4 regions of the Mitsuaria sp. TWR114 genome follow, and region 3 is predicted to be linked to each of the others. Evidence: riboswitches for the same ligand, from Rfam matches in the RefSeq annotation. Region 3 holds a riboswitch; each other region holds the start of a gene.
The links. Region 3 has a riboswitch for S-adenosylhomocysteine ahead of ahcY (adenosylhomocysteinase). Riboswitches for the same ligand answer to the same signal wherever they lie in the genome.
Positions count from the first base shown of each region.

Region 1: another riboswitch for S-adenosylhomocysteine. It lies ahead of metH (methionine synthase); the one in region 3 lies ahead of ahcY (adenosylhomocysteinase).
Region 2: another riboswitch for S-adenosylhomocysteine. It lies ahead of ahcY (adenosylhomocysteinase); the one in region 3 lies ahead of ahcY (adenosylhomocysteinase).
Region 4: another riboswitch for S-adenosylhomocysteine. It lies ahead of metH (methionine synthase); the one in region 3 lies ahead of ahcY (adenosylhomocysteinase).

Region 1 covers NZ_VOSR01001101.1:4,787-9,943, forward strand. Annotated here, with positions in the region: gene metH (methionine synthase) at 1-1,877, opposite strand, end outside; S-adenosyl-L-homocysteine riboswitch at 2,028-2,132, opposite strand; gene FUT87_RS27775 (HD-GYP domain-containing protein) at 2,354-3,559, shown strand; gene FUT87_RS27780 (homocysteine S-methyltransferase family protein) at 3,638-4,714, opposite strand; gene FUT87_RS27785 (DUF4197 domain-containing protein) at 4,755-5,157, opposite strand, start outside.
Region 2 covers NZ_VOSR01000064.1:4,098-9,254, forward strand. Annotated here, with positions in the region: gene infA (translation initiation factor IF-1) at 389-646, shown strand; gene FUT87_RS03730 (oxidoreductase-like domain-containing protein) at 690-896, shown strand; gene FUT87_RS03735 (hypothetical protein) at 1,139-1,630, shown strand; gene FUT87_RS03740 (HAD family hydrolase) at 1,558-2,349, opposite strand; S-adenosyl-L-homocysteine riboswitch at 2,422-2,520, shown strand; gene ahcY (adenosylhomocysteinase) at 2,623-4,056, shown strand; gene FUT87_RS03750 (TlyA family RNA methyltransferase) at 4,090-4,821, shown strand; gene metF (methylenetetrahydrofolate reductase [NAD(P)H]) at 4,818-5,157, shown strand, end outside.
Region 3 covers NZ_VOSR01000024.1:1,047-6,203, reverse strand. Annotated here, with positions in the region: gene metF (methylenetetrahydrofolate reductase [NAD(P)H]) at 1-274, opposite strand, end outside; gene FUT87_RS01370 (TlyA family RNA methyltransferase) at 271-1,002, opposite strand; gene ahcY (adenosylhomocysteinase) at 1,036-2,469, opposite strand; S-adenosyl-L-homocysteine riboswitch at 2,572-2,670, opposite strand; gene FUT87_RS01360 (HAD family hydrolase) at 2,743-3,534, shown strand; gene FUT87_RS01355 (hypothetical protein) at 3,462-3,953, opposite strand; gene FUT87_RS01350 (oxidoreductase-like domain-containing protein) at 4,196-4,402, opposite strand; gene infA (translation initiation factor IF-1) at 4,446-4,703, opposite strand.
Region 4 covers NZ_VOSR01000541.1:317-5,473, reverse strand. Annotated here, with positions in the region: gene metH (methionine synthase) at 1-2,624, opposite strand, end outside; S-adenosyl-L-homocysteine riboswitch at 2,775-2,879, opposite strand; gene FUT87_RS18830 (HD-GYP domain-containing protein) at 3,101-4,306, shown strand; gene FUT87_RS18825 (homocysteine S-methyltransferase family protein) at 4,385-5,157, opposite strand, start outside.

The sequences.
Region 1 (5,157 bases), on a different contig from region 3:
GTCTGGAAGAACGGGCCCCAGTCGATGCACTGCGCCAGTTCGGCCAGGTCGTAGTTGCGGAACTGGCGCCGGCCGATGAAGCGCGGCGCCGGCGGGGTGTAGGTCGTGAAGTCAGCGCGCTGCTTGTTCGCACGCGCCTGCGCCAGCGTCACCAGCGGCGTCTGCTTCTTATTGGCGTGCAGCTCGCGGACCTTCTCGTAATCGGACTTCAGCTCGTCGATGAAGCGCGTGGCGCGTTCATCGGACAGCAGGTCCGAGCACACGCCCACCGAGCGCGACGCGTCGGGCACGTAGACCACCGGCCCTTCGTAATGCGGCGAGATCTTGACCGCCGTGTGCACGCGGCTGGTCGTTGCGCCGCCGATCAGCAGCGGGATCTTCTTCACGCGGAAGTAGTCGTCGCGCTGCATCTCCGCGGCGACGTGCTGCATCTCCTCCAGGCTGGGCGTGATCAGGCCCGAGAGCCCGATGATGTCGGCGCCTTCGACCTTGGCCTTGGCGAGGATGTCCTGGCACGGGACCATCACGCCCATGTTCACGACCTCGAAGTTGTTGCACTGCAGGACCACCGTGACGATGTTCTTGCCGATGTCGTGCACGTCGCCCTTCACCGTGGCGATGACGATCTTGCCCTTGGAGCGGACGTCGGCGCCGGCGGCGGCGAGCTGGCGCTTCTCCTCCTCGATGTAGGGCACCAGGTGGGCCACCGCGGACTTCATCACCCGCGCGCTCTTGACCACCTGCGGCAGGAACATCTTGCCCGCGCCGAACAGGTCGCCGACCACATTCATGCCGGCCATCAGCGGGCCTTCGATCACGTGCAGCGGCCGGCCGCCCTTGGCGCGGATGCCCTGCCAGGCCTCCTCGGTGTCCTCGACGATGAAATCGGTGATGCCGTGGATCAGCGCATGCGACAGCCGCGCGTCGACGTCGCCCGCGCGCCAGGCCAGCTTGGCGCTGTCGTCCTTGGCCGCGCCCTTGACCGACTCGGCCACCTCGAGCAGCCGCTCGGTTGCGTCCTCGCGGCGGTTCAGCACCACGTCCTCGACGCGCTCGCGCAGGTCGGCGGGGATCTCGTCATAGACGCCGACCATGCCGGCGTTGACGATGCCCATGTCCATCCCCGCCTGGATCGCGTGGTACAGGAAGACCGTGTGGATGGCCTCCCGCACCGGCTCGTTGCCGCGGAAGCTGAAGGACACGTTGGACACGCCGCCGCTGACCTTCGCTCCGGGCAGGTTCGCTTTGATCCAGCGCGTGGCCTCGATGAAGTCGACCGCGTAGTTGTTGTGCTCCTCGATGCCGGTGGCGATCGCGAAGATGTTGGGGTCGAAGATGATGTCCTCGGGCGGGAAGCCGATCTCGTCGACCAGCAGCCGGTAGGCGCGCTCGCAGATCTGGATCTTGCGTTCGTAGGTATCGGCCTGGCCGGTCTCGTCGAAGGCCATCACCACGGTGGCCGCGCCATAGCGGCGGATCAGCTTGGCCTGGCGGCGGAACTCGGTCTCGCCCTCCTTCAGCGAGATCGAGTTGACGATGCCCTTGCCCTGGATGCACTTGAGCCCGGCCTCGATCACCTCCCACTTGGACGAGTCGATCATGATCGGCACGCGCGCGATCTCGGGCTCGGAGGCGATCAGGTTGAGGAAGCGCACCATCGCGGCCTTGCTGTCCAGCATGGCCTCGTCCATGTTGATGTCGATGACCTGGGCGCCGTTCTCGACCTGCTGGCGGGCGACGCTCAGCGCCTGCTCGAAATCGCCATTCAGGATCATCCGCGCGAAGGCCTTGGAGCCGGTGACGTTGGTGCGTTCGCCCACGTTGACGAACAGCGTGCCGGCGCCGATGGCCACCGGCTCCAGGCCGGAGAGCTTCATCGGGGGGACGGCGGCGCGGCCCGGAGCGGTGCTGGCGTCGGAAGCGTCGGAAGCGGGAGGGAGGGCGGACATGGCGGCGGCGCTCTTCGAGGCTGGAGGAAGCTGGATCGAGACGGGGCCGCGCAACTCACCGCAACCCCGCGCGGGGCGGGACGGTGAGCGTCGTTGTTCAGCGGGGTCCCGGGGTCCGACCGCGCCGTTCCGAGCCTGGCGGGCGCCCGGATGACGGGACCTGTCGCAACGCTCCTCGGAAACCACCGCCGCCCCGATGCCGCGAATGCGGCATTGCTGGCAGCGGAAACGGCGTGCATTCTACCGGTCCGGCCCTGCTTTGTTCGTGCCGGAATGCCTGCCGAAGCCTCGCGCGGACCTATGCTCGCCCGCAGCGTGCCGCGGTGGAGGGAACCGGCGCAGGCACGGCGACATCCGACAACGACAACAACGAGGAGGCGACGTCCGGTCGCCGGGAAGGCCACGTGGATCTGGTCCAACTTCCTTCAAACAGCCTGCGCGTGGGACAGGTGCTGACCTTCTCGCTGCGCGACGCGGCGGGGCACCTGCTGTTCGCCGCCGGGCATCCGCTGCCCGACACGCCGCAGGTGCGCGAGCTGCTGGCGCGCGGGCCCTGGGTCCAGGCGCACGAGACGCGCGAATACCAGCGCGCCCTGGCCCACAAGCTCGACACGATGATGCTGCAGGGGGCCTCGCTGTCCGCGCTGGCCAATGCCAAGGCCGAGTACAAGCCCACGCGGCCCATGCCCCTGCCGGCGGCGACGGGGCCGGCGCACACCGCCATCTGGGCCGATTTGCAGTGGCATGCGCAGCAGGTGCTGCGCGATCCGCATCGGCCGGACTTCCTCCTGCGCCTGGCGCAGCTGCTGGACACGGTGCTGTCGCGCCTGACGCAGCAGCCCGATGCCTCGCTGGCGATGCTGGTGCACGACGCCGGCCAGGAGCCGCTGCAGTACAGCGCGCGGCATGCGCTGCTGTCGCTGGTGCTGGCGGAGATGACGACCCGCCAGCTCGGCTGGAGCGAGGGCCGCCGGCGCACGCTGGGCCTGGCGGCGCTGACGATGAACCTGGACAGCGCCGCCCAGCAGGACCAGCATGCGCTGCGGCCGGAGGCGCTGGCCCAGGCGCAGCGCGAGGCCCTGGCCGGCCATGGCGACCGCGCGGCGGCCACGCTGCAAGGGATCGGGGTCGACGACGAGGCCTGGCTCGCCGCGGTCCGCCTGCATCACGACGCCGGGCCGGGCCCGCTGGCCGGCCGCGCGGACGGCGAGTTGATGGCGCGCCTGCTGCGCCGCATCGACGTCTATGGCGCGCGATTGAGCCCGCGACGCAACCGCCGGGCGCTGTCGGCGGCGCAGGCCGCGCGGGCGGTCTACCTGGACGAGCTGCAGCAGCCCGACGAGGCGGGCGCCGCGCTGATCAAGGCGATCGGCCTCTATCCGCCGGGCTCGCTGGTCCGGCTGGCCAATGGCGAGGAGGGCATGGTGCTCAAGCGCGGGCACAGCGCGAGCGAACCGCTGGTGGCGGCGCTGATCGGCCGCAGCGGCTCGCCGCTGACCGTGCCGGTGCTGCGCGACACGCGCTTGCCGGCGCAGGCGATCTCGGCCAGTCTGGCGCCGCATGAAGTCCGGCTGCGCGTCCACATGGACGCGATGCTCAAGCTCTATTGAGGTGGACTGCCCTGGCCGCTGCCCCGCCGGCCCTCACCCCCGCCCTCTCCCGCGAAGTGGGAGAGGGAGAGGGAGGGATCAGACGCCTTCAGTGATCAGTCCGCTGAACAGCTTGCTGCCCCACGGGCGCGGCCGGTAGGCGGCGACCTTCTGCGCGATCGCGCGGATGTGGTCGGGCGTCGTGCCGCAGCAGCCGCCGGCGATGTTCAGGAAGCCGGCCGCGGCGAACTCGCCCACCAGCCGGCCGGTGACGTCCGGCGTCTCGTCGAAGCCGGTGTCGCTCATCGGGTTGGGCAGGCCGGCATTCGGGTAGCAGGAGATCGGCGTGTCGCCGGCCGCCTTGGACAGTTCCTCGATGTAGGGCCGCATCAGCGCCGCGCCGAGCGCACAGTTCAGGCCGATCGCCAGCGGCAGCGCGTGGCGCACCGAGTGCCAGAACGCCGTCACCGTCTGACCCGACAGGATGCGGCCCGACGCGTCGGTCACCGTGCCGGAGATGATCACCGGCAGGCGCTCACCGGTGTCCTCCATCAGCTGGTCCACCGCGAAGATCGCGGCCTTGGCGTTGAGCGTGTCGAAGATGGTCTCGATCAGGAACAGGTCGACGCCGCCCTCGAGCAAGCCCTTGGCCTGCTCGTAGTAGGCGGCGCGCAGCGTGTCGAAGTCGACGTTGCGAGCGCCCGGGTCGTTCACGTCGGGACTGATGGACGCCGTGCGCGGCGTCGGGCCGAGCGCGCCGGCCGCGAAGCGCGGCTTATCCGGCGTGCTGAACGCGTCGCAGGCCTCGCGCGCCAGGCGCGCCGCAGCGACGTTCATCTCGTAGGCGAAGGCCTCCAGCCCGTAGTCCTCCTGCGCGACGGTGGTCGTGCCGAAGGTGTTGGTCTCGATGATGTCGGCGCCGGCGTCCAGGTACTGGCGGTGGATCTCGCTGATGACCTCGGGCTTGGTCAGCACCAGCAGGTCGTTGTTGCCCTTGAGGTCCTTGGGATGGTCCGCGAAGCGCGCGCCGCGGAAGTCCGCCTCGGTCAGCTTGTAGCGCTGGATCATCGTGCCCATCGCGCCATCCAGGACGGCGATGCGTTGCGCCAGGAGGGCGGGCAAGGCGGCGCCGCGGGTGTAGGCGGCGGCGGGACGGGCGGCGGTCGGGGCGTTCATGGGGCGCGATTGTAAAAAACCGCGCCCGGTCCCAGCCTTCTCATCCGCCAAAGACCTTCTTCAGGATGGCGCTGCCGGTGCCCACCGGGTCCTGGCGGATCTTCTTCTCCTCCTGGCCGATCATGAAATACAGCCCGTCCAGCGCCTTGTCGGTGACGTAGGACTGCAGGTTGGCGTCCTCCTTGCGGATCAGGCCGAAGCCCAGGGCCTTGCCGGCGACGGCGTTGTACTTCTCGCTCAGCGACTGGCGCTCGGTCGCCTTCGTCACGATCGGCAGGAAGCGGTCCGTCAGCGGCGAGCGCGTCTTGTCCTCGAAGAAGCGCGTCACCGCGTTGTCGCCGCCGCGCACGATCCGCACCGCGTCCTCGACGCTGATATTGCGCACGGTGCTGACCAGCAGCTGGCGCGCCTCGGGCATCGCCTGCTCGGCGGCGCGGTTCATC
Region 2 (5,157 bases), on a different contig from region 3:
TCGAAACAGGGAAAGGGCACATTCCCAAACCGCGCCAAGACGGTTGCTTATTGCGATTGCCTGTCAAGGCGCACACCTCATGAAAACTATGCGAACCAAAAGCATTGAGGTGGGGCGATTCCTTGTCTCACCGATGACCAAACCCCATGCCGACGGCGGATTCGCCGCGGCCGTCTCGATCCGATCGGGACGCGGCATGGCCAGCATCGATCGCGTCATGCGATTCGTGCCGACCTTCGAGACCCGCCGCGCCGCGTTGCGCTACGCGGAGACCGAAGGCACGGCCTGGGCGCGCTGCCATTGACGGCGCGCCCGTGATTCCCGAGGCGAAGGCCCGCGGCAGACCGCGGCCGGCGCCCTTATCGATTTCAAGAAAGGAGCCTCCCGTATGGCCAAGGAAGAACTGATTGAAATGCAGGGTGTCGTCAACGAAATCCTGCCGGACTCGCGCTTTCGCGTGACGCTGGAGAACGGCCACCAGGTCATCGCCTACACGGGCGGCAAGATGCGCAAGCATCACATCCGCATCCTGGCTGGCGACGCCGTCTCCTTGGAGATGTCGCCCTACGACCTGACCAAGGGCCGGATCACCTTCCGTCACCTGCAGCGCTCGGCCCACTCGGGACCGCCGCCGGTCCGTCGCTGAGCGTGCGCCGCGGGGGCCGAAGCCCTCGCGGAGCCTCCCGGTCATGACCACCGCCCTGCCCGACCCCGCCGCGGCGCCGGCCTCGCTCGAGGCCGACGACCCGATGCCCCAGCCGCCCGTGCAGCCGGACATCGACGCCTGCTGCGGCAACGGCTGCGACCCGTGCATCTTCGACCTGCACGACCTGGCGATGGACCGCTACCGGCAAGCGATGCGCGCCTGGAAGGCCCGCCACCCCGAGGCCGGCTGACGCCTCACCCCCACCCGGAAGGGCCGCCTCGCGCGGCCCTTCGCTTTTTCCGGCGGCCCCGTCCACGTTCGGGGGTCTCGCCTCCCTCCGACGAGGCCCCCCTCAGGTCGAGGGGCGTTTGCGTTTCGTGACGTTTTTGGGGACATCCTCGGGCTTCAGAACCCCCGCGCGCCCGCCGACATCCAGGACAGGCGCCGCGCTTGCCGCGCGGGCGCATCGATCTCCCCCGATCGGAGGCCCCGATGTTCATGACTGGCCAGAACCGTTTCCATGTCGCGCGTTCCGACGCCCAGGCCAACCTGCGCTTCGCGCTGGCGCGGCTGAGCACCGACTGGCGCCACCTCGACCCGTTCGGACTGGAGGTGCTGCTGCGCCACCTGCTGATGGCGGAGCACCGCTGCATGCCGCATCCCAGCGTGCTGCGCGAGCGCCCGACCAACCGCTGGCTGCTGCCGCGGCTGCGGCGCCGGCGCATCGAGGTGGCGGAGCGGCTCGTGGCCGTCGGCGGACGCGTCAGCCATGCGAGCCTGGCGCGGGTGCTGCCGCGCGGGCATGACTGGCCGGGAGTGTCGGCGCTGGTCGGGCGGCATGCCTGGGATCCGGTCGAAGGGCGCCAGCCCCGGCCGCGCGTCCCGGCCGTCGAGGACGCGCCGACCCGCCCTCAGCCGGCCGCGGCCAGCAAGGCGCGGGCCACTTCCGCGAAACCGTCGCCGCGCTCGCTGGCGGTGACGTAGGCCGGCGGGTGATCCAGCATCGGCAGGAAACGCGCGATGTTGGCCACCCCCACCGACAGGGGCACCCGCTCGAACATCAGCTGGTCATTCGTCGAGTCGCCGACATAGACCCACTCCCGCGGATCGAACGCTCGCCCGGTCAGCCGCTTCACCGCCCACTGGGCGGCGGTCCACTTGCTGTGTTCCCCGATCCAGCCGTTGACGTGGATCGAGCTCACCGTCGCCACCAGCCCATGGGCGCGCATCAGGTCGCAGACGGCGGCGATCGCGTCGTCGTCCAGCCGCGTGAATTCGCTGTGGTCGACCGCGATGTCGGTCAGCCGCCCCGCGCTGTCGCGCGCCAGCTGGGCGCCCGGCACCGTCGCCACGATCGCCCCCGCGCAGGCCTGCAGACGCGCGAAGTTCTCCCGTCGCGTCGCGTCGTCCTGGGCGAACTCGGTGACCAGCGCGTCGTTCTCCCGGTGCAGCAGCACCCCGCCGTTCTCCGCCACGATCCCCCGCAGGGGCCGGTCCAACGCGAAGGGCGCGCTCCAGCCCGCGGGCCGGCCGGTGATCGCGATGACCGGGACGCCGGCGCCCTGCAGCCGATGCAGGGCCGCCAGCGCGGCGGGGGCGATGTCGCCCTCGGCCGTCAGGGTGTCGTCGATGTCGGTCAGCACCCCGCGCAGGGGGAGCCAGGCCGCGCGGGGACAGTCGCTGAGCGGGGGGATCGTTCGCATAAGGGGCGATTGTGGCCCCGACCGTGACGCTGTCATCAAGCCGTCGAACGGAACATGTCTACAATCGCGCCCTGTTCCGAGGAGCGTTGCGACCTCCCATCCCATCGAGGCCAGGCTCGGAACCGCCGCGCGGCGACGTGCCCGCGGCCATGGCAACCGCGCTCACCCGTCGACCCTTCGCAGGCCGGGTGAGGACCGAGCGGCAAGTGCCCTCCCCACTTCTCCCCATGTCCTGATCGCTGGCGTCGACGGCCCTTCCTCGCAGGAGTCCGCATGAACGCCCAACTGAAGCCGCTGGCCCAAGACCAGTACCTGATCAAAGACCTGTCGCTGGCCGACTGGGGCCGCAAGGAGATCAAGATCGCCGAGAGCGAGATGCCCGCGCTGATGGCGATCCGTGAGGAATACGCCGCGGCCCAGCCGCTCAAGGGCGCGCGCATCACCGGCTCGCTGCACATGACGATCCAGACCGCCGTGCTGGTCGAGACGCTGCAGGCGCTGGGCGCCGAAGTCCGCTGGGCCTCGTGCAACATCTTCTCGACGCAGGACCACGCCGCCGCCGCGCTGGTCGCCGTCGGCACCCCCGTCTTCGCCTACAAGGGCGAGACGCTGGAAGACTACTGGGACTACACCCACCGCATCTTCGAGTTCGGCGCCAAGGGCGAAGCGGGCGAAGGCCCCAACATGATCCTGGACGACGGCGGCGACGCGACGCTGCTGATGCACCTGGGCCAGAAGGCCGAGAAGGACCTGTCGGTCCTGGCCAATCCGGGTAGCGAGGAAGAGCGCATCCTGTTCGCCGCGATCAGGAAGAAGATCGCCGAAGACGCGACCTGGTACACCCGCAAGAGCGCCGAGATCATCGGCGTGACCGAGGAAACGACCACCGGCGTGCATCGCCTGAAGGAGATGTCGGCCAAGGGCACGCTGCTGTTCCGCGCGATCAACGTCAACGACTCGGTCACCAAGAGCAAGTTCGACAACCTCTACGGCTGCCGCGAGTCGCTGGTGGACGGCATCAAGCGCGCCACCGACGTCATGGTCGCCGGCAAGATCGCCGTGATCGCCGGCTACGGCGACGTGGGCAAGGGCTCGGCGCAGGCGATGCGCGCGCTGTCGGCCCAGGTCTGGGTCACCGAGATCGATCCGATCTGCGCGCTGCAGGCCGCGATGGAGGGCTTCCGCGTCGTGACGATGGAATACGCCGCCGACAAGGCCGACATCTTCGTGACCACGACCGGCAACAAGAACGTGATCCGCCACGAGCACATGGCTGCGATGAAGCACAACGCGATCGTCTGCAACATCGGTCACTTCGACAACGAGATCGACGTCGCCTCGCTCGAGCAGTACGAGTGGGAAGAGATCAAGCCGCAGGTGGACCACGTGATCTTCCCGGACGGCAAGCGCATCATCCTGCTGGCCAAGGGCCGCCTCGTGAACCTGGGCTGCGGCACCGGCCACCCGAGCTACGTGATGTCCTCGAGCTTCGCCAACCAGACCATCGCGCAGATCGAGCTGTTCGCGCACAAGGACGCTTATGCCGTGGGCCAGGTCTACGTGCTGCCCAAGCACCTGGACGAGCACGTCGCGCGCCTGCAGCTCAAGACGCTGAACGCGCAGCTGAGCGAGCTGACCGACGAGCAGGCCGCCTACATCGGCGTCAGCAAGGCCGGTCCCTACAAGCCCGACACCTACCGCTATTGATCGACTGACCGTCGACTGAACCGAGACCCGACCATGCGTGCTGATCAGCGGCTTCTTTCCCTTGGCCTGGCGCCCACGCGCTCGGCTGCCCAGCGGCTGATCGACGCACGCGCGGTCGAGTGGGAAGGCCCCAAGGGCTGGACCGTCGTGCGCAAGTGCGGCGAGGACCTGCCCGAGACCACCCCCATGCGCGTGACGAACGATGCCGAACTGCGTTACGTCTCGCGCGGCGGGCTCAAGCTCGAGGGTGCGCTGGCCAAGGTCGGCGTGTCGGTGGCCGGTTTCTCGGCCCTGGACATGGGCCAGAGCGCGGGCGGGTTCACCGACGTGCTGCTCAAGGCCGGCGCGGCGCACGTGACCGGCATCGACGTCGGCCACGGCCAGCTGCACGAGACCTTGAAGGCCGACCCGCGCGTGACGGCCCTCGAAGGCATGCACGTGAAGGACTATGTGCCCGCCGAGCCTTTCGACCTCGTCGTGGGCGACCTGAGCTTCATCTCGATGATCGGCACGATCAAGCACGTGGCCGGCTGGCTCAAGCCGCAAGGCCAGGCGCTGCTGCTGATCAAGCCGCAGTTCGAGCTCGGCCCCAAGGCCTTGAACAAGAACGGCATCGTCAAGGACAAGTCGCAGTACGCCGTGGTCAAGGAACAGGCCGTGGCCGCCGCCGAGAAGCGCGACCTCGTCGTCAAGGGCTGGTTCGAAAGCCCCGTCACCGGTGGCGACGGCAACACCGAATTCTTCATCTGGATCCAACAACCATGACGACGCCGGTCAGCATCGAATTCTTCCCGCCCAACACGCCCGTCGGCACCGAGAAGCTCAAGACCGTCGTGCAGGAACTGCGCGCGGTGAATCCGCAGTACTTCAGCGTCACCTACGGCGCCGGCGGCTCCACGCGCGAGAAGACGCTGTCGACCGTCGCCGACATCGCGTCGCAGGGCTTCGACGCCGCGCCGCACCTGTCCTGCGTCGGCTCCACGCGCGAGAACATCGCCGAGATCCTGGCGACCTACCGCGCGCAGGACATCCGCCGCGTCGTCGCGCTGCGCGGCGACCTGCCCAGCGGCACGGCCACGGCGGGCGAGTTCCGCTACGCCG
Region 3 (5,157 bases):
GGCGGATGTCCTGCGCGCGGTAGGTCGCCAGGATCTCGGCGATGTTCTCGCGCGTGGAGCCGACGCAGGACAGGTGCGGCGCGGCGTCGAAGCCCTGCGACGCGATGTCGGCGACGGTCGACAGCGTCTTCTCGCGCGTGGAGCCGCCGGCGCCGTAGGTGACGCTGAAGTACTGCGGATTCACCGCGCGCAGTTCCTGCACGACGGTCTTGAGCTTCTCGGTGCCGACGGGCGTGTTGGGCGGGAAGAATTCGATGCTGACCGGCGTCGTCATGGTTGTTGGATCCAGATGAAGAATTCGGTGTTGCCGTCGCCACCGGTGACGGGGCTTTCGAACCAGCCCTTGACGACGAGGTCGCGCTTCTCGGCGGCGGCCACGGCCTGTTCCTTGACCACGGCGTACTGCGACTTGTCCTTGACGATGCCGTTCTTGTTCAAGGCCTTGGGGCCGAGCTCGAACTGCGGCTTGATCAGCAGCAGCGCCTGGCCTTGCGGCTTGAGCCAGCCGGCCACGTGCTTGATCGTGCCGATCATCGAGATGAAGCTCAGGTCGCCCACGACGAGGTCGAAAGGCTCGGCGGGCACATAGTCCTTCACGTGCATGCCTTCGAGGGCCGTCACGCGCGGGTCGGCCTTCAAGGTCTCGTGCAGCTGGCCGTGGCCGACGTCGATGCCGGTCACGTGCGCCGCGCCGGCCTTGAGCAGCACGTCGGTGAACCCGCCCGCGCTCTGGCCCATGTCCAGGGCCGAGAAACCGGCCACCGACACGCCGACCTTGGCCAGCGCACCCTCGAGCTTGAGCCCGCCGCGCGAGACGTAACGCAGTTCGGCATCGTTCGTCACGCGCATGGGGGTGGTCTCGGGCAGGTCCTCGCCGCACTTGCGCACGACGGTCCAGCCCTTGGGGCCTTCCCACTCGACCGCGCGTGCGTCGATCAGCCGCTGGGCAGCCGAGCGCGTGGGCGCCAGGCCAAGGGAAAGAAGCCGCTGATCAGCACGCATGGTCGGGTCTCGGTTCAGTCGACGGTCAGTCGATCAATAGCGGTAGGTGTCGGGCTTGTAGGGACCGGCCTTGCTGACGCCGATGTAGGCGGCCTGCTCGTCGGTCAGCTCGCTCAGCTGCGCGTTCAGCGTCTTGAGCTGCAGGCGCGCGACGTGCTCGTCCAGGTGCTTGGGCAGCACGTAGACCTGGCCCACGGCATAAGCGTCCTTGTGCGCGAACAGCTCGATCTGCGCGATGGTCTGGTTGGCGAAGCTCGAGGACATCACGTAGCTCGGGTGGCCGGTGCCGCAGCCCAGGTTCACGAGGCGGCCCTTGGCCAGCAGGATGATGCGCTTGCCGTCCGGGAAGATCACGTGGTCCACCTGCGGCTTGATCTCTTCCCACTCGTACTGCTCGAGCGAGGCGACGTCGATCTCGTTGTCGAAGTGACCGATGTTGCAGACGATCGCGTTGTGCTTCATCGCAGCCATGTGCTCGTGGCGGATCACGTTCTTGTTGCCGGTCGTGGTCACGAAGATGTCGGCCTTGTCGGCGGCGTATTCCATCGTCACGACGCGGAAGCCCTCCATCGCGGCCTGCAGCGCGCAGATCGGATCGATCTCGGTGACCCAGACCTGGGCCGACAGCGCGCGCATCGCCTGCGCCGAGCCCTTGCCCACGTCGCCGTAGCCGGCGATCACGGCGATCTTGCCGGCGACCATGACGTCGGTGGCGCGCTTGATGCCGTCCACCAGCGACTCGCGGCAGCCGTAGAGGTTGTCGAACTTGCTCTTGGTGACCGAGTCGTTGACGTTGATCGCGCGGAACAGCAGCGTGCCCTTGGCCGACATCTCCTTCAGGCGATGCACGCCGGTGGTCGTTTCCTCGGTCACGCCGATGATCTCGGCGCTCTTGCGGGTGTACCAGGTCGCGTCTTCGGCGATCTTCTTCCTGATCGCGGCGAACAGGATGCGCTCTTCCTCGCTACCCGGATTGGCCAGGACCGACAGGTCCTTCTCGGCCTTCTGGCCCAGGTGCATCAGCAGCGTCGCGTCGCCGCCGTCGTCCAGGATCATGTTGGGGCCTTCGCCCGCTTCGCCCTTGGCGCCGAACTCGAAGATGCGGTGGGTGTAGTCCCAGTAGTCTTCCAGCGTCTCGCCCTTGTAGGCGAAGACGGGGGTGCCGACGGCGACCAGCGCGGCGGCGGCGTGGTCCTGCGTCGAGAAGATGTTGCACGAGGCCCAGCGGACTTCGGCGCCCAGCGCCTGCAGCGTCTCGACCAGCACGGCGGTCTGGATCGTCATGTGCAGCGAGCCGGTGATGCGCGCGCCCTTGAGCGGCTGGGCCGCGGCGTATTCCTCACGGATCGCCATCAGCGCGGGCATCTCGCTCTCGGCGATCTTGATCTCCTTGCGGCCCCAGTCGGCCAGCGACAGGTCTTTGATCAGGTACTGGTCTTGGGCCAGCGGCTTCAGTTGGGCGTTCATGCGGACTCCTGCGAGGAAGGGCCGTCGACGCCAGCGATCAGGACATGGGGAGAAGTGGGGAGGGCACTTGCCGCTCGGTCCTCACCCGGCCTGCGAAGGGTCGACGGGTGAGCGCGGTTGCCATGGCCGCGGGCACGTCGCCGCGCGGCGGTTCCGAGCCTGGCCTCGATGGGATGGGAGGTCGCAACGCTCCTCGGAACAGGGCGCGATTGTAGACATGTTCCGTTCGACGGCTTGATGACAGCGTCACGGTCGGGGCCACAATCGCCCCTTATGCGAACGATCCCCCCGCTCAGCGACTGTCCCCGCGCGGCCTGGCTCCCCCTGCGCGGGGTGCTGACCGACATCGACGACACCCTGACGGCCGAGGGCGACATCGCCCCCGCCGCGCTGGCGGCCCTGCATCGGCTGCAGGGCGCCGGCGTCCCGGTCATCGCGATCACCGGCCGGCCCGCGGGCTGGAGCGCGCCCTTCGCGTTGGACCGGCCCCTGCGGGGGATCGTGGCGGAGAACGGCGGGGTGCTGCTGCACCGGGAGAACGACGCGCTGGTCACCGAGTTCGCCCAGGACGACGCGACGCGACGGGAGAACTTCGCGCGTCTGCAGGCCTGCGCGGGGGCGATCGTGGCGACGGTGCCGGGCGCCCAGCTGGCGCGCGACAGCGCGGGGCGGCTGACCGACATCGCGGTCGACCACAGCGAATTCACGCGGCTGGACGACGACGCGATCGCCGCCGTCTGCGACCTGATGCGCGCCCATGGGCTGGTGGCGACGGTGAGCTCGATCCACGTCAACGGCTGGATCGGGGAACACAGCAAGTGGACCGCCGCCCAGTGGGCGGTGAAGCGGCTGACCGGGCGAGCGTTCGATCCGCGGGAGTGGGTCTATGTCGGCGACTCGACGAATGACCAGCTGATGTTCGAGCGGGTGCCCCTGTCGGTGGGGGTGGCCAACATCGCGCGTTTCCTGCCGATGCTGGATCACCCGCCGGCCTACGTCACCGCCAGCGAGCGCGGCGACGGTTTCGCGGAAGTGGCCCGCGCCTTGCTGGCCGCGGCCGGCTGAGGGCGGGTCGGCGCGTCCTCGACGGCCGGGACGCGCGGCCGGGGCTGGCGCCCTTCGACCGGATCCCAGGCATGCCGCCCGACCAGCGCCGACACTCCCGGCCAGTCATGCCCGCGCGGCAGCACCCGCGCCAGGCTCGCATGGCTGACGCGTCCGCCGACGGCCACGAGCCGCTCCGCCACCTCGATGCGCCGGCGCCGCAGCCGCGGCAGCAGCCAGCGGTTGGTCGGGCGCTCGCGCAGCACGCTGGGATGCGGCATGCAGCGGTGCTCCGCCATCAGCAGGTGGCGCAGCAGCACCTCCAGTCCGAACGGGTCGAGGTGGCGCCAGTCGGTGCTCAGCCGCGCCAGCGCGAAGCGCAGGTTGGCCTGGGCGTCGGAACGCGCGACATGGAAACGGTTCTGGCCAGTCATGAACATCGGGGCCTCCGATCGGGGGAGATCGATGCGCCCGCGCGGCAAGCGCGGCGCCTGTCCTGGATGTCGGCGGGCGCGCGGGGGTTCTGAAGCCCGAGGATGTCCCCAAAAACGTCACGAAACGCAAACGCCCCTCGACCTGAGGGGGGCCTCGTCGGAGGGAGGCGAGACCCCCGAACGTGGACGGGGCCGCCGGAAAAAGCGAAGGGCCGCGCGAGGCGGCCCTTCCGGGTGGGGGTGAGGCGTCAGCCGGCCTCGGGGTGGCGGGCCTTCCAGGCGCGCATCGCTTGCCGGTAGCGGTCCATCGCCAGGTCGTGCAGGTCGAAGATGCACGGGTCGCAGCCGTTGCCGCAGCAGGCGTCGATGTCCGGCTGCACGGGCGGCTGGGGCATCGGGTCGTCGGCCTCGAGCGAGGCCGGCGCCGCGGCGGGGTCGGGCAGGGCGGTGGTCATGACCGGGAGGCTCCGCGAGGGCTTCGGCCCCCGCGGCGCACGCTCAGCGACGGACCGGCGGCGGTCCCGAGTGGGCCGAGCGCTGCAGGTGACGGAAGGTGATCCGGCCCTTGGTCAGGTCGTAGGGCGACATCTCCAAGGAGACGGCGTCGCCAGCCAGGATGCGGATGTGATGCTTGCGCATCTTGCCGCCCGTGTAGGCGATGACCTGGTGGCCGTTCTCCAGCGTCACGCGAAAGCGCGAGTCCGGCAGGATTTCGTTGACGACACCCTGCATTTCAATCAGTTCTTCCTTGGCCATACGGGAGGCTCCTTTCTTGAAATCGATAAGGGCGCCGGCCGCGGTCTGCCGCGGGCCTTCGCCTCGGGAATCACGGGCGCGCCGTCAATGGCAGCGCGCCCAGGCCGTGCCTTCGGTCTCCGCGTAGCGCAACGCGGCGCGGCGGGTCTCGAAGGTCGGCACGAATCGCATGACGCGATCGATGCTGGCCATGCCGCGTCCGATCGGATCGAGACGGCCGCGGCGAATCCGCCGTCGGCATGGGGTTTGGTCATCGGTGAGACAAGGAATCGCCCCACCTCAATGCTTTTGGTTCGCATAGTTTTCATGAGGTGTGCGCCTTGACAGGCAATCGCAATAAGCAACCGTCTTGGCGCGGTTTGGGAATGTGCCCTTTCCCTGTTTCGATGGCGCGAAGCCGGGGCGGGACACGAAGAGGTGCTCCAGCAGCCGTTCGCCCAAGGACGATCGAACC
Region 4 (5,157 bases), on a different contig from region 3:
TCGTCGCCGATGCGGCCCACATTGAAGTAGGTCGCCTCCGGATGCGCGAGGTAGAAACCGCTGACGCTGGCCGCCGGCGTCATCGCCATGCCTTCGGTCAGCGCCATGCCGATGTCCTCGGCCTGCAGCACGCGGAACATGTCCCGCTTGACCAGGTGGTCCGGGCAGGCCGGATAGCCCGGCGCGGGACGGATGCCCCGGTAGGCCTCGGCGATCAGTTGCTCGTTGCTGAGCGCCTCGTCGGCCGCGTACCCCCAGAAGTCCATCCGCACGCGCTGGTGCAGCCGCTCGGCGAAGGCCTCGGCCAGCCGGTCGGCCAGCGCCTTGAGCATGATCGCGGAGTAGTCGTCCAGGTCGTCGATGAACTGCTGCTCCTTCTTGTCCACGCCCAGGCCGGCGGTGACCGCGAACAGCCCGATGTAGTCCGGCACCGTGCCCTTGGCCGCGATGAAGTCCGCCAGCGCCCGGTTGGGCCGGCGCACGCCGTCCACCACCGGCCGCTCGGACTGCATGCGCAGCCCGCGCCAGGTCATCAGCACCTCCGAGCGCGACTCGTCGCTGTAGATCTCGATGTCGTCGTCGTTGACCTGCGCGGCCGGGTACAGGCCCAGCACGCCATTGGCGGTCAGCCAGCGGCCTTCGATGAGCCGCTGCAGCATGCGCTTGCCGTCGCTGAAGACGCGCTGGGCCTCGGCGCCGACGACCTCGTCCTTGAGGATGGCCGGGAACGGCCCCGCCAGGTCCCAGGTCTGGAAGAACGGGCCCCAGTCGATGCACTGCGCCAGTTCGGCCAGGTCGTAGTTGCGGAACTGGCGCCGGCCGATGAAGCGCGGCGCCGGCGGGGTGTAGGTCGTGAAGTCAGCGCGCTGCTTGTTCGCACGCGCCTGCGCCAGCGTCACCAGCGGCGTCTGCTTCTTATTGGCGTGCAGCTCGCGGACCTTCTCGTAATCGGACTTCAGCTCGTCGATGAAGCGCGTGGCGCGTTCATCGGACAGCAGGTCCGAGCACACGCCCACCGAGCGCGACGCGTCGGGCACGTAGACCACCGGCCCTTCGTAATGCGGCGAGATCTTGACCGCCGTGTGCACGCGGCTGGTCGTTGCGCCGCCGATCAGCAGCGGGATCTTCTTCACGCGGAAGTAGTCGTCGCGCTGCATCTCCGCGGCGACGTGCTGCATCTCCTCCAGGCTGGGCGTGATCAGGCCCGAGAGCCCGATGATGTCGGCGCCTTCGACCTTGGCCTTGGCGAGGATGTCCTGGCACGGGACCATCACGCCCATGTTCACGACCTCGAAGTTGTTGCACTGCAGGACCACCGTGACGATGTTCTTGCCGATGTCGTGCACGTCGCCCTTCACCGTGGCGATGACGATCTTGCCCTTGGAGCGGACGTCGGCGCCGGCGGCGGCGAGCTGGCGCTTCTCCTCCTCGATGTAGGGCACCAGGTGGGCCACCGCGGACTTCATCACCCGCGCGCTCTTGACCACCTGCGGCAGGAACATCTTGCCCGCGCCGAACAGGTCGCCGACCACATTCATGCCGGCCATCAGCGGGCCTTCGATCACGTGCAGCGGCCGGCCGCCCTTGGCGCGGATGCCCTGCCAGGCCTCCTCGGTGTCCTCGACGATGAAATCGGTGATGCCGTGGATCAGCGCATGCGACAGCCGCGCGTCGACGTCGCCCGCGCGCCAGGCCAGCTTGGCGCTGTCGTCCTTGGCCGCGCCCTTGACCGACTCGGCCACCTCGAGCAGCCGCTCGGTTGCGTCCTCGCGGCGGTTCAGCACCACGTCCTCGACGCGCTCGCGCAGGTCGGCGGGGATCTCGTCATAGACGCCGACCATGCCGGCGTTGACGATGCCCATGTCCATCCCCGCCTGGATCGCGTGGTACAGGAAGACCGTGTGGATGGCCTCCCGCACCGGCTCGTTGCCGCGGAAGCTGAAGGACACGTTGGACACGCCGCCGCTGACCTTCGCTCCGGGCAGGTTCGCTTTGATCCAGCGCGTGGCCTCGATGAAGTCGACCGCGTAGTTGTTGTGCTCCTCGATGCCGGTGGCGATCGCGAAGATGTTGGGGTCGAAGATGATGTCCTCGGGCGGGAAGCCGATCTCGTCGACCAGCAGCCGGTAGGCGCGCTCGCAGATCTGGATCTTGCGTTCGTAGGTATCGGCCTGGCCGGTCTCGTCGAAGGCCATCACCACGGTGGCCGCGCCATAGCGGCGGATCAGCTTGGCCTGGCGGCGGAACTCGGTCTCGCCCTCCTTCAGCGAGATCGAGTTGACGATGCCCTTGCCCTGGATGCACTTGAGCCCGGCCTCGATCACCTCCCACTTGGACGAGTCGATCATGATCGGCACGCGCGCGATCTCGGGCTCGGAGGCGATCAGGTTGAGGAAGCGCACCATCGCGGCCTTGCTGTCCAGCATGGCCTCGTCCATGTTGATGTCGATGACCTGGGCGCCGTTCTCGACCTGCTGGCGGGCGACGCTCAGCGCCTGCTCGAAATCGCCATTCAGGATCATCCGCGCGAAGGCCTTGGAGCCGGTGACGTTGGTGCGTTCGCCCACGTTGACGAACAGCGTGCCGGCGCCGATGGCCACCGGCTCCAGGCCGGAGAGCTTCATCGGGGGGACGGCGGCGCGGCCCGGAGCGGTGCTGGCGTCGGAAGCGTCGGAAGCGGGAGGGAGGGCGGACATGGCGGCGGCGCTCTTCGAGGCTGGAGGAAGCTGGATCGAGACGGGGCCGCGCAACTCACCGCAACCCCGCGCGGGGCGGGACGGTGAGCGTCGTTGTTCAGCGGGGTCCCGGGGTCCGACCGCGCCGTTCCGAGCCTGGCGGGCGCCCGGATGACGGGACCTGTCGCAACGCTCCTCGGAAACCACCGCCGCCCCGATGCCGCGAATGCGGCATTGCTGGCAGCGGAAACGGCGTGCATTCTACCGGTCCGGCCCTGCTTTGTTCGTGCCGGAATGCCTGCCGAAGCCTCGCGCGGACCTATGCTCGCCCGCAGCGTGCCGCGGTGGAGGGAACCGGCGCAGGCACGGCGACATCCGACAACGACAACAACGAGGAGGCGACGTCCGGTCGCCGGGAAGGCCACGTGGATCTGGTCCAACTTCCTTCAAACAGCCTGCGCGTGGGACAGGTGCTGACCTTCTCGCTGCGCGACGCGGCGGGGCACCTGCTGTTCGCCGCCGGGCATCCGCTGCCCGACACGCCGCAGGTGCGCGAGCTGCTGGCGCGCGGGCCCTGGGTCCAGGCGCACGAGACGCGCGAATACCAGCGCGCCCTGGCCCACAAGCTCGACACGATGATGCTGCAGGGGGCCTCGCTGTCCGCGCTGGCCAATGCCAAGGCCGAGTACAAGCCCACGCGGCCCATGCCCCTGCCGGCGGCGACGGGGCCGGCGCACACCGCCATCTGGGCCGATTTGCAGTGGCATGCGCAGCAGGTGCTGCGCGATCCGCATCGGCCGGACTTCCTCCTGCGCCTGGCGCAGCTGCTGGACACGGTGCTGTCGCGCCTGACGCAGCAGCCCGATGCCTCGCTGGCGATGCTGGTGCACGACGCCGGCCAGGAGCCGCTGCAGTACAGCGCGCGGCATGCGCTGCTGTCGCTGGTGCTGGCGGAGATGACGACCCGCCAGCTCGGCTGGAGCGAGGGCCGCCGGCGCACGCTGGGCCTGGCGGCGCTGACGATGAACCTGGACAGCGCCGCCCAGCAGGACCAGCATGCGCTGCGGCCGGAGGCGCTGGCCCAGGCGCAGCGCGAGGCCCTGGCCGGCCATGGCGACCGCGCGGCGGCCACGCTGCAAGGGATCGGGGTCGACGACGAGGCCTGGCTCGCCGCGGTCCGCCTGCATCACGACGCCGGGCCGGGCCCGCTGGCCGGCCGTGCGGACGGCGAGTTGATGGCGCGCCTGCTGCGCCGCATCGACGTCTATGGCGCGCGATTGAGCCCGCGACGCAACCGCCGGGCGCTGTCGGCGGCGCAGGCCGCGCGGGCGGTCTACCTGGACGAGCTGCAGCAGCCCGACGAGGCGGGCGCCGCGCTGATCAAGGCGATCGGCCTCTATCCGCCGGGCTCGCTGGTCCGGCTGGCCAATGGCGAGGAGGGCATGGTGCTCAAGCGCGGGCACAGCGCGAGCGAACCGCTGGTGGCGGCGCTGATCGGCCGCAGCGGCTCGCCGCTGACCGTGCCGGTGCTGCGCGACACGCGCTTGCCGGCGCAGGCGATCTCGGCCAGTCTGGCGCCGCATGAAGTCCGGCTGCGCGTCCACATGGACGCGATGCTCAAGCTCTATTGAGGTGGACTGCCCTGGCCGCTGCCCCGCCGGCCCTCACCCCCGCCCTCTCCCGCGAAGTGGGAGAGGGAGAGGGAGGGATCAGACGCCTTCAGTGATCAGTCCGCTGAACAGCTTGCTGCCCCACGGGCGCGGCCGGTAGGCGGCGACCTTCTGCGCGATCGCGCGGATGTGGTCGGGCGTCGTGCCGCAGCAGCCGCCGGCGATGTTCAGGAAGCCGGCCGCGGCGAACTCGCCCACCAGCCGGCCGGTGACGTCCGGCGTCTCGTCGAAGCCGGTGTCGCTCATCGGGTTGGGCAGGCCGGCATTCGGGTAGCAGGAGATCGGCGTGTCGCCGGCCGCCTTGGACAGTTCCTCGATGTAGGGCCGCATCAGCGCCGCGCCGAGCGCACAGTTCAGGCCGATCGCCAGCGGCAGCGCGTGGCGCACCGAGTGCCAGAACGCCGTCACCGTCTGACCCGACAGGATGCGGCCCGACGCGTCGGTCACCGTGCCGGAGATGATCACCGGCAGGCGCTCACCGGTGTCCTCCATCAGCTGGTCCACCGCGAAGATCGCGGCCTTGGCGTTGAGCGTGTCGAAGATGGTCTCGATCAGGAACAGGTCGACGCCGCCCTCGAGCAAGCCCTTGGCCTGCTCGTAGTAGGCGGCGCGCAGCGTGTCGAAGTCGACGTTGCGAGCGCCCGGGTCGTTCACGTCGGGACTGATGGACGCCGTGCGCGGCGTCGGGCCGAGCGCGCCGGCCGCGAAGCGCGGCTTATCCGGCGTGCTGAACGCGTCGCAGGCCTCGCGCGCCAGGCGCGCCGCAGCGACGTTCATCTCGTAGGCGAAGGCCTCCAGCCCGTAGTCCTCCT